2 regions of the Kitasatospora sp. NPDC051702 genome follow, and region 1 is predicted to be linked to the other one. Evidence: riboswitches for the same ligand, from Rfam matches in the RefSeq annotation. Region 1 holds a riboswitch; the other holds the start of a gene.
The links. Region 1 has a riboswitch for guanidine ahead of AB0N04_RS27695 (SMR family transporter). Riboswitches for the same ligand answer to the same signal wherever they lie in the genome.
Positions count from the first base shown of each region.

Region 1 (4,405 bases):
CTGGGCCTGGAGCCCGACCGGGTCCGGCTGGTGGTCACCGGGGTGCCCGGCGCCACCACCGACCGCGAGGACCTCTCGTTCCAGGTCACCCTGGCGCTGCTGGCGCTGCGCACCGGCCGCCCGGTGAAGATGACCCTCACCCGCGAGGAGTCCTTCCACACCCACACCTCGCGCCACCCCGCGCTGCTGCGCTACCGCCACCACGCCGACGCCGAGGGCCGGCTGGTCAAGGTCGAGGCGCAGATCCTGCTGGACGGCGGCGCGTACGCGGACGTCTCCGCCGAGGCGCTGGCGGCCGCCACGGCCTTCTCGGTCGGCCCGTACGTCTGCCCGAACGTCTTCGTGGACGCCTGGGCGGTGCGCACCAACAACCCGCCGGCCGGGCGGATGCGCGGCGAGGGCGCGCTGCAGGCCTGCTTCGCCCACGAGTCGCAGCTGGACCAGCTGGCCGCCCGGATCGGCGTGGACCCGGTGGAGATCCGCCGCCGCAACGCGATGTCCACCGGGGACCCGATGCCCACCGGGCAGGCCGTCACCTGCCCCGCGCCGGTGGGCGCGCTGCTGGAGGCCGTCGCGGCCGAGCCGCTGCCGGCCCTGCCGGTGGACGACCCGGACGCCGAGTGGCTGCTGCCGGGCGGGCCCGGCGGCGCCGGCGACCCGGCCGCGGTGCGGCGCGGGATCGGCTACGCGGTCGGCATGGTGCACATGCTCGGGGCCGAGGGCGAGGACGAGGTCTCCACCGCCACGGTGCGGGTCAGCGGTGACCACGCCACGGTGATCTGCGCGGCCGTCGACTCCGGGCAGGGCTTCGCCACCCTGGCGCGGCAGATCGTGCAGAGCGTGCTGGGCGTCAGCGAGGTCTACATCGCGCCGGCCGACAGCGACCAGTCGATCGCCGGGCCGTCCGCCCGGGGCCGGCACACCTGGGTCTCCGGCGGCGCGGTGGAGCGCGCCGCGCTGATGGTCCGCCACCAGCTGCTGCAGCCGATCGCCGCCAACTTCGGGATGTCCGCGGAGCTGCTGCAGATCGCCGACGGCAAGATCACCTCGTACGACGGGGTGCTCGGCATGCCGGTCGCCGAGGCGCTGGAGGGCAAGGAGCTGTGGGCCACCGCGCAGTGCCGCCCGCACCCGACCGAGCCGCTGGACGAGAACGGGCAGGGCGACGCCTTCGTCTCCATCGCCTTCTGCGCGATGCGCGCGGTGGTGGACGTGGACATCGAGCTGGGCGCCGTCCGGGTGGTCGAGATGACGGTCGCGCAGGACGTCGGCCGGGCGCTGAACCCGCGGCAGATCGAGGACCGGATCGAGGCCGGGGTGGCACAGGGCGTCGGCCTGGCGCTGCTGGAGGACCTGCGCACCGAGGGCGGGGTGCTGCAGAACCCCTCGCTCACCGGCTACCGGCTGCCCACCGCCCTGGACACCCCGGAGGTGCGGATCGCCGCCCTGCTGGAGGAGCGGGACGTGGTGGCGACCTTCGGCGCGAAGGCGGTCAGCGCGGTGCCCGCGGTGGTGGCCCCGGCGGCCGTCGCGGCGGCCGTCCGCGCCGCCACCGGCCTGCCGGTCGGCCGGCTGCCGATCCGCCCCGAGGACGCGATCGCGGGCTGACCGGGAATTCCCGGAAACGGGAATTGCCGGTCGGCGCGAAAGCCGACCGGCAATTCCTTTTCGAGGCCATGGCGGGAATCGAACCCGCGTGTACCGCTTTGCAGACGGTTCCCTAAGCCACTCGGGCACACGGCCAGTGAATTCATGGTGGCGGATTCCGCGACGGACCGTCAACGGCCGAATGTAAATTCTGCATGGCAACTCCGGCGGCGGCCCGTGCTACGGTCGGAGACAGGTGGTCGGGCTCCGGCCACCCCGGACGAGCGCGTCGTACCCGGTGACGACAAGACGGCGCAGTTCAGCGGCAATCCGGCCGCTGTGGACTGCGGAGGTACGGCCGTCATGGCTTGGCTCGTTCTGATCGTCTCGGGTGTCCTGGAGACCGTGTGGGCGGTCGCCCTGGAATCGTCCAAGGGCTTCTCCCGGCTCGTCCCCAGCCTCGTCTTCGGCGTCGCCCTGCTGCTGAGCATGGGCGGGCTGGCGTACGCGATGCGCACCATCCCGATCGGCACCGGGTACGCGGTGTGGGTCGGCATCGGCGCGGTCGGCACCGCGCTTTACGGCATGGCCGTCCTGGGGGACGCGGTGACCGCGGCCCGGATCGGCTGCCTGCTGCTGATCGTCTCCGGCGTGGTGGGCCTCAAGGCGCTGCACTGACGCGGTGGTCCCGGGCCGTGCCGGGCGGCGGGTCCTAGGTCCTGCGGCGGATCCGGTCAGCGACCGGAGTCAGGGGTCACCCAGGCGGACGGCCCTTACGATGTTACGTATGACCACTGCCTCCCCCACCTCGGTCGACCCCGCGCCCGTACCCCTCGACGACGACCCCGGCGGCGGGGTCCTCAGCGGCCGCTACCGGGCGCTGACGCTGGGGATCGTCTCGGTGGTCCTGCTGCTCGCCTTCGAGGCGACGGCCGTCAACACCGCGATGCCGGTGGCGGCCCGCCAGCTCGACGGCCTCGGGCTCTACGCCTTCGCCTTCTCCGGCTACTTCACCACCACGCTGTTCGCCCTGGTCGTCTCGGGCCAGTGGTGCGACCGGCGCGGCCCGCTGCAGCCGCTGTTCACCGGCATCGCGGTGTTCGGCGCCGGCCTGGTGGTGGCCGGCGCGGCGCCGGGGATGTGGCTGTTCGTGGCCGGGCGGGCGGTCCAGGGGCTGGGCGGCGGCCTGGTGATCGTCGCCCTGTACGTGGTGGTCGGCCGGGCCTACCCGGAGCGGCTGCGGCCGTCCGTGTTCGCGGCCTTCTCCTCGGCCTGGGTGCTGCCCTCGATCGTCGGCCCGGTGGTCTCCGGGGCGGTCACCCAGCACCTGGGCTGGCGCTGGGTGTTCCTGGCGGTGCCCGTGCTGATCCTGCTGCCGCTGGCCGTGATGGGCCCGGCGCTGGCCCGCTCCGAGCGGGAGCACCCGGTGGCGAAGGGCGCGGACTTCGACCGCCGGCGCACCGTACTGGCCGCGATGGCGGCGGTCGGGGCGGGCCTGCTGCAGTACGCCGGCCAGCGGCTCGACCTGCTCGGGCTGCTCCCGGCGGCGGCCGGTGCCGCGCTGCTGCTGCCCGCCGTGCTGGGCCTGCTGCCCACCGGGACGCTGCGGGCCGGGCGCGGCCTGCCGACGGTGATCCTGCTGCGCGGCGTGGCCGCGGGGGCGTTCTTCGCGGCCGAGGCGTTCATCCCGCTGATGATGGTCACCCAGCGCGGGCTGTCCCCGACGCTGGCCGGGCTCACGCTGACCAGCGGCGGGCTCTCCTGGGCGCTGGGCTCGTGGCTGCAGGGGCGGCCGGGGGCGGAGCGCTACCGCGAGGCGATGATCCGGGGCGGGTTCGTGCTGACCGCGGTGGCGATCGCGGGCGCGGCGCTGGTGCTGGTCCCGGCGGTGCCGGCCTGGGTGGCGGCGGTCGCCTGGGGCGTCGGCGGGATCGGGATGGGCCTGACGGTCGCCAGCGTGAGCGTGCTGATGATGAAGCTGTCCGCGCCGGAGGACGCGGGGGCCAACTCGGCCTCGCTGCAGATGAGCGACGCGCTGGGCAACGTGCTGCTGGTGGGTCTGGCCGGGGTGCTGTTCGCGGCCCTGGGCGGCGGCTCGCTGGCCGCCGCCCACGAGGGGGCCGGGTCCACCGGCTCGGCCGGCGCCTTCACGGTGATCTTCCTGACCATGGCCGGGGTGGCCCTGCTGGGTGCGCTGGTCTCCGGCCGGGTGCGCCGGGCCTGACGGTCAGCCGGCGGTGGCGGTGGCGGTGGCGCTGTCGGTGGCGGTCGCCGAGGAGCTCGCCGGCGGCGCCGCCGGGGTGCCCAGGAAGGCCTCCCACCCGCCGGTCGGCGACTGGCCGGGGGCGAGGCCCTGCAGCTTGCGCAGCACCGCCGGGTCCTGGGCCTCCAGCCAGTCCACCAGTTGGCGGAACGACACCAGCCGGACCTCCGGCTTGCCCGCGATGACCTTGAGGGCGTCCTCGACGGCGTTCATGTAGATGCCGCCGTTCCACTCCTCGAAGTGGTTGCCGATGATGTACGGCGCGCGGTTGCTGCGGTAGGTGCGGTCGAAGCCCATCAGGTAGGCGTCGCGGGCCTGGGCCTGGAAGCCCGGGTAGAGCGCCGGGTCGGCCTTGGTGTTGGGGCCGCACTGGTTGTACATGATGTTGTAGTCCATCGAGAGCACCTGGAAGGTGTGCCCGGGGAAGGGGATGGACTGCAGCGGGAGGTCCCACAGGGCCCCGCCCTGGATCCGCTGCGGCCAGACCTGGGTGCCGTTGCCGCTGCTGTCGTAGCGCCAGCCGCGCTTGACGGCGGTGGGCAGCAGGTTGCGCTG
Region 1 is NZ_JBFAZB010000039.1:55,024-59,428, forward strand. It holds gene AB0N04_RS27685 (xanthine dehydrogenase family protein molybdopterin-binding subunit) at 1-1,608, shown strand, start outside; tRNA gene AB0N04_RS27690 (tRNA-Cys) at 1,672-1,743, opposite strand; guanidine-III (ykkC-III) riboswitch at 1,841-1,906, shown strand; gene AB0N04_RS27695 (SMR family transporter) at 1,951-2,265, shown strand; gene AB0N04_RS27700 (MFS transporter) at 2,375-3,811, shown strand; gene AB0N04_RS27705 (hypothetical protein) at 3,815-4,405, opposite strand, start outside.

Region 2 (4,405 bases), on a different contig from region 1:
GGCACTGGCTGTTCCTGGTCAACGTGCCGATCGGGGTCGCGGCGCTGGTCACCGGCCTGGCCGGCCTGCGGGCCGAGGCCGAGCCGCCCGCCGGCCGCTTCGACACCACCGGATTCCTGCTCGCCACCCCCGGCCTCGGGCTGCTCAGTTACGCGCTCGGCTTCGGCCCGGCGCACGGCTGGTCCTCGCCGGGCGTGGCGTTCGGCGGACTGGCCGGACTGCTGCTGCTCGGCGCGGCGGTGCGCCACCAACTCCGGGCCGAGGAACCGCTGGTGGACGTGCGGCTGCTCGCCGACCGGGCCTACGGCGCCGCCACCTGGCTCGCCCTGCTCACCTCGGCCGGCCTGATGGGCGCCCTGTTCGCGCTCCCGCTGCTCTACCAGGCGGCGCTCGGGGCCTCGGCGCTGGACGCCGGCCTGAGCGTCTTCCCGGAGGCGCTCGGCCTGATGGCCGCCTCCCAGGTCGTCGACCGCCTGCTGCCGCGGTTCGGTCCGCGCCGCCTCGCCCGGCCCGCCCTGCTGCTGGCCGCGCTCGTGCTGGCCGCCCTGGGCTTCGCCGAGAACCCGTGGGCGGTGCGGGCGCTGATGTTCGCGGTCGGGCTGGTCCTCGGCACCGCCGTGCTCACCGTCCAGATCGCCGGCTTCGCCGACGTCCCGCCGCCCGCGATGGGCCGGGCGATGGGCCTGTTCACCATCGTCCGCACGCTGGGCGGGGCTCTGGGGATCGCCGCCGCGGCCGCCGTGATCGGGGCCCTCGGTGACGACGCCGGCTCGGCGGGCCCCTACCGGGTCGCCCTGCTGGGCACCGCCGGCCTGGTCGCGGTCGGCGTCCTCGTCGCGCAGCGCCTCCCGGTGGAGCCGCCGGCCCCGCCGCCCCCGGAGGACTGACCGGGGCCCGGGGGCGGCGCTGACCGGCGCCGCCCCCGTCTGCCCGCCCGCCCGAGGGGCGGGTTCAGTCGCTGGGCCAGAGGATCAGGTCGGCGAGCGCGTGGCGGGTGGGGCGGCCGCCGAGTTCGGTGAGGGCGGCGCGGATCCGGTGCAGGTGGTCGACGGTCAGTTCGAGCGGCGGCTCGTCGGGCTGGTGGGTGTAGCGGATCGGGTAGTCGACGCCGGGGGTGCGGGTCATCTCGATGTGGCAGCCGAGCACGTGCGTCACCGGTCGCCGTTCGGCGAAGGCGATCAGCCGGTCGATGGTCCTGGTGAAGGCCGGCCAGTCGTCGATGTAGAGCCGGCCGGGGTAGACCGTGTCCCCGGTGAGCAGGAAGCCGGTGTGCGGGTCGTGGAAGGTGACGGCCGCCGGGTGGTGTCCCGGGGTGGCCAGGCACTCCAGGACCCGGCCGCCGAGGTCGACGAGGGCCACCGCCTCCGGGTCGCGGTCGAAGCCGAAGTGGGCCCAGGCGGTGGCCGGGTCCGCCGCGACCACGGTGGTGAGGGGCCGCCCGGTGAACTGTCCGTCGCCGGCGACGTGGTCGCCGTGCGGGTGGGTGTGCAGCACGAGCAGCCGGTAGCCGTCGCGGGGGTTGCGGGCGAGCCATGCGTCGATCAGCCCGTCGACGACCGTGCGCAGCGGGAAGAACGCGGGTTCCGGGGTCGCCCCGGTGTCGATGAGCACCGCCCGCTCGTCCCCGAAGAGCAGGAACAGGAACGGCGCCTCGTAGTTGACCGCCATGTTCTGCCGCAGGATGACGGTGTGCTCGTCGTACTCGTAGACCTGGATCTCCGGGTCCGTGTCGTGCTTCGCCGACGGGGACCCGTGGATCCACCGCACGTCCAGCGGACGGGCGACCGGGGTACCGGCAGCCATGACGCCTCCCAGCGTGCGTCGTCTTGGCGGGCCGGGTACGGCGCACATCTCGTCCGGGGCCGGCGCCGACGCGCCGCCACGGGGACGCTAGCACGCGCCCGCGGCGGCGGTCCGGCCCCGCGGGGGCCGGTGCGGTGAGGGGCCGGTGTCGAGGGGCCGGAGTCGTGAGCGGCCGGTGTCATGAGCCGGTGTCGTGAGGGCCCGGTGCCGCGAGGGGGCGCCTCCCGCCGGGCCCTCAGCCGGTCGGGCCGCCGAGCAGGTGCGCCAGCCCGTCGGCCAGGCCGCCGCGCCAGCAGGCGTAGTCGTGGCCGCCGTTGAACTCCCGGTACTCGAGGTCGTACCCGCGCGCCACGAGGACGTCGCGCAGGTGCCGGTTCTGGGTGAGCAGCATCCACTCCTGGAGGCCGACCTCCAGGTAGAAGCGGGCCGGGCGCCGCTCGTCGGCGGCGAAGCGGCGGGTGAGCCACTCGCTCCCCTCGTCGAAGTCGGTGCCGTCCGGCCACCAGAAGGAGCCGGACTGGGAGAGCGCGTTGCCGAACCGGTCCGGGCGGCGGTAGGCGGCGAACGCGGCGGTGAGTCCGCCCGCGCTCTGGCCGGCGATGACGGTGGCGGCCGGGTCGGTGGTGGCGCCGAACCGGCCGGCGGCCCAGGGCAGCAGCCGGTCGGCGAGGAGGTCGACGAACTCCGGGTTGCAGCTGAGGTCCTCGGGCCGGCCGGGGCCCATGGTGTGGACGAGCAGCGCGACGGTGGGCGGGATCGCCCCGTCGGCCGTGAGGTTGTCGAGGGTGTCGCCGACGGACAGCACCTCGCCCCACATCTCCCCGTCGAGCAGCACCGCCACCGGATGCGGGCCGGCCCCGTGCCCCGCGGGCAGGTGGACGTCGACCCGCCGGCCGGCGTGCTCGGCGGCGACGGTGCGGCCGCGCGGCACGCCGTCGCGGCGCCGGACGTACGGCTGGGCGGGGGCGCCGGGGAGGCTGAGCACGGAGGAGGGGTGGCGCCCGTCGCGGGCGGGCAGCCGGGGCTGCTCGTCGAGCGGGTCCGGCCGGGCGTGGTCGAGGACGTGCAGCCAGTCGGCCCGGGCGGTGCCGGGGGCGGCGCCGCGGTAGGGGTGGAGCTGGTAGGAGGCGCGGTGGTCGGCGCGCAGCCGGTAGGTGATGGTCCAGCGGCCGTCGGCCGTACGGTCCATCAGGTGCGGGGTGAGGTCGCCGGCGTGGCGGTCCTTGTCGGTGACGGTGTGCAGGAGGGCGAGCACGCCGTCGCAGGGCTGGTCCGGCTCGGGCTCGTGGACGAAGGTGACCAGCCGGTACGCGGGGTCGTGCGGGTCGGGTTCGACCAGGGGGTGGGGTTCCACGGGCAGCACTCCGGGACTCGGTGGCGGGAAGGGCGGGGCGGGCAAGGGCAGGGAAGGGCGGGCAAGAGCGGGGCAGGGGCAGGGGTCGGGCGACGGGACGGGGGCTACGCCGGGTCGCCGCGGCGGCCGAGCAGCACCCACAGCAGGAAGGGCCCGCCCAGGACGGTGGTGACGATGCCGACCGGGATCTCGACCCCGCCGATCAGCACCCGGCCGAGGGTGTCGGCGAGGACGACGAGCAGGGCGCCGGTGAGCGCCGAGCCGAGCACGGGCACCCGGGCGGGCCCGGCGAGGCGCCCGGCGAGGACGGGCGCGGCGAGGGCGACGAAGCCGACCGGTCCGCAGACGCCGACGGCCAGCCCGGCCAGGGCGACGGCCAGCAGCAGGCAGGCGAGCCGGACCCGCCCCGGGTCGACGCCGAGCGAGGCGGCGACGCTGTCGTCGAACCGCAGCACGGCGAGCCGCCGGGCCACCACGAGGGCGAGCGGCACCAGGACGGCCAGCCCGAGCAGGACGGGCGTGGCGACGGCGTAGTCCCGGCCGTTGAGGCTGCCGGAGGTCCACACGTACAGCGATCCGGCCGAGTTGAGCGAGCGCCGGGCGAGGGCGACCTGGATGACGGCGGAGGCCAGGGCGGACATCGCGAGGCCGACGACCAGCACCCGGTAGCCGCGGGCGCCGAGGCCGCCGGAGACCAGGGCGACGACGAGGACGGCGACGAGGGCGCCCAGCGGTCCGGCCCACCAGGCGCCGAAGGTGCCGGAGGCGGTGGCGGAGATGAGCACGGCGGCGGTGGCGCCGTCGTTGACGCCGAGCAGTTCGGGGGTGGCGAGCCGGTTGCGGGCGAGGGTCTGGGTGAGGCACCCGGCGAGGCCGAGGGCGGCGCCGGCGGCGAGTCCGGCGACGATCCGGCCGAGCCGGAACCTCTGGACCAGCAGCACGTCGAGCCGCTCGCCGTAGCCGAAGACGGCCTGGAAGGTGCGGCCGAGGCCGAGTTCGCTCTGCCCGGCGTGGGCGGAGACGACGACGGCGGTCAGCAGGGCGGCTGCCAGGCCGAGCGCGGCGAGCAGCGACCGGCGGGGGAGCAGCAGGGACCACGCCCCGCGGCGCAGCACCAGGTCGGGTGCGGGCGCGGGCGGTTCGGCCTGCCGGGGGCGGGCGGCCTCGGCCGGGTCGGTGAGGTCGAGGGCGGCCGTGCGGCGGGAGCGGACGATGGCGATCAGCGCCGGGGCGCCGACCAGGGCGACG
Region 2 is NZ_JBFAZB010000001.1:148,581-152,985, forward strand. It holds gene AB0N04_RS00640 (DHA2 family efflux MFS transporter permease subunit) at 1-887, shown strand, start outside; gene AB0N04_RS00645 (MBL fold metallo-hydrolase) at 952-1,803, opposite strand; guanidine-III (ykkC-III) riboswitch at 1,816-1,883, opposite strand; gene fes (enterochelin esterase) at 2,039-3,157, opposite strand; gene fhuB (Fe(3+)-hydroxamate ABC transporter permease FhuB) at 3,262-4,405, opposite strand, start outside.
Region 2: linked by a shared signal. The riboswitch ahead of AB0N04_RS00645 (MBL fold metallo-hydrolase) and the one ahead of AB0N04_RS27695 (SMR family transporter) in region 1 are both predicted to bind guanidine.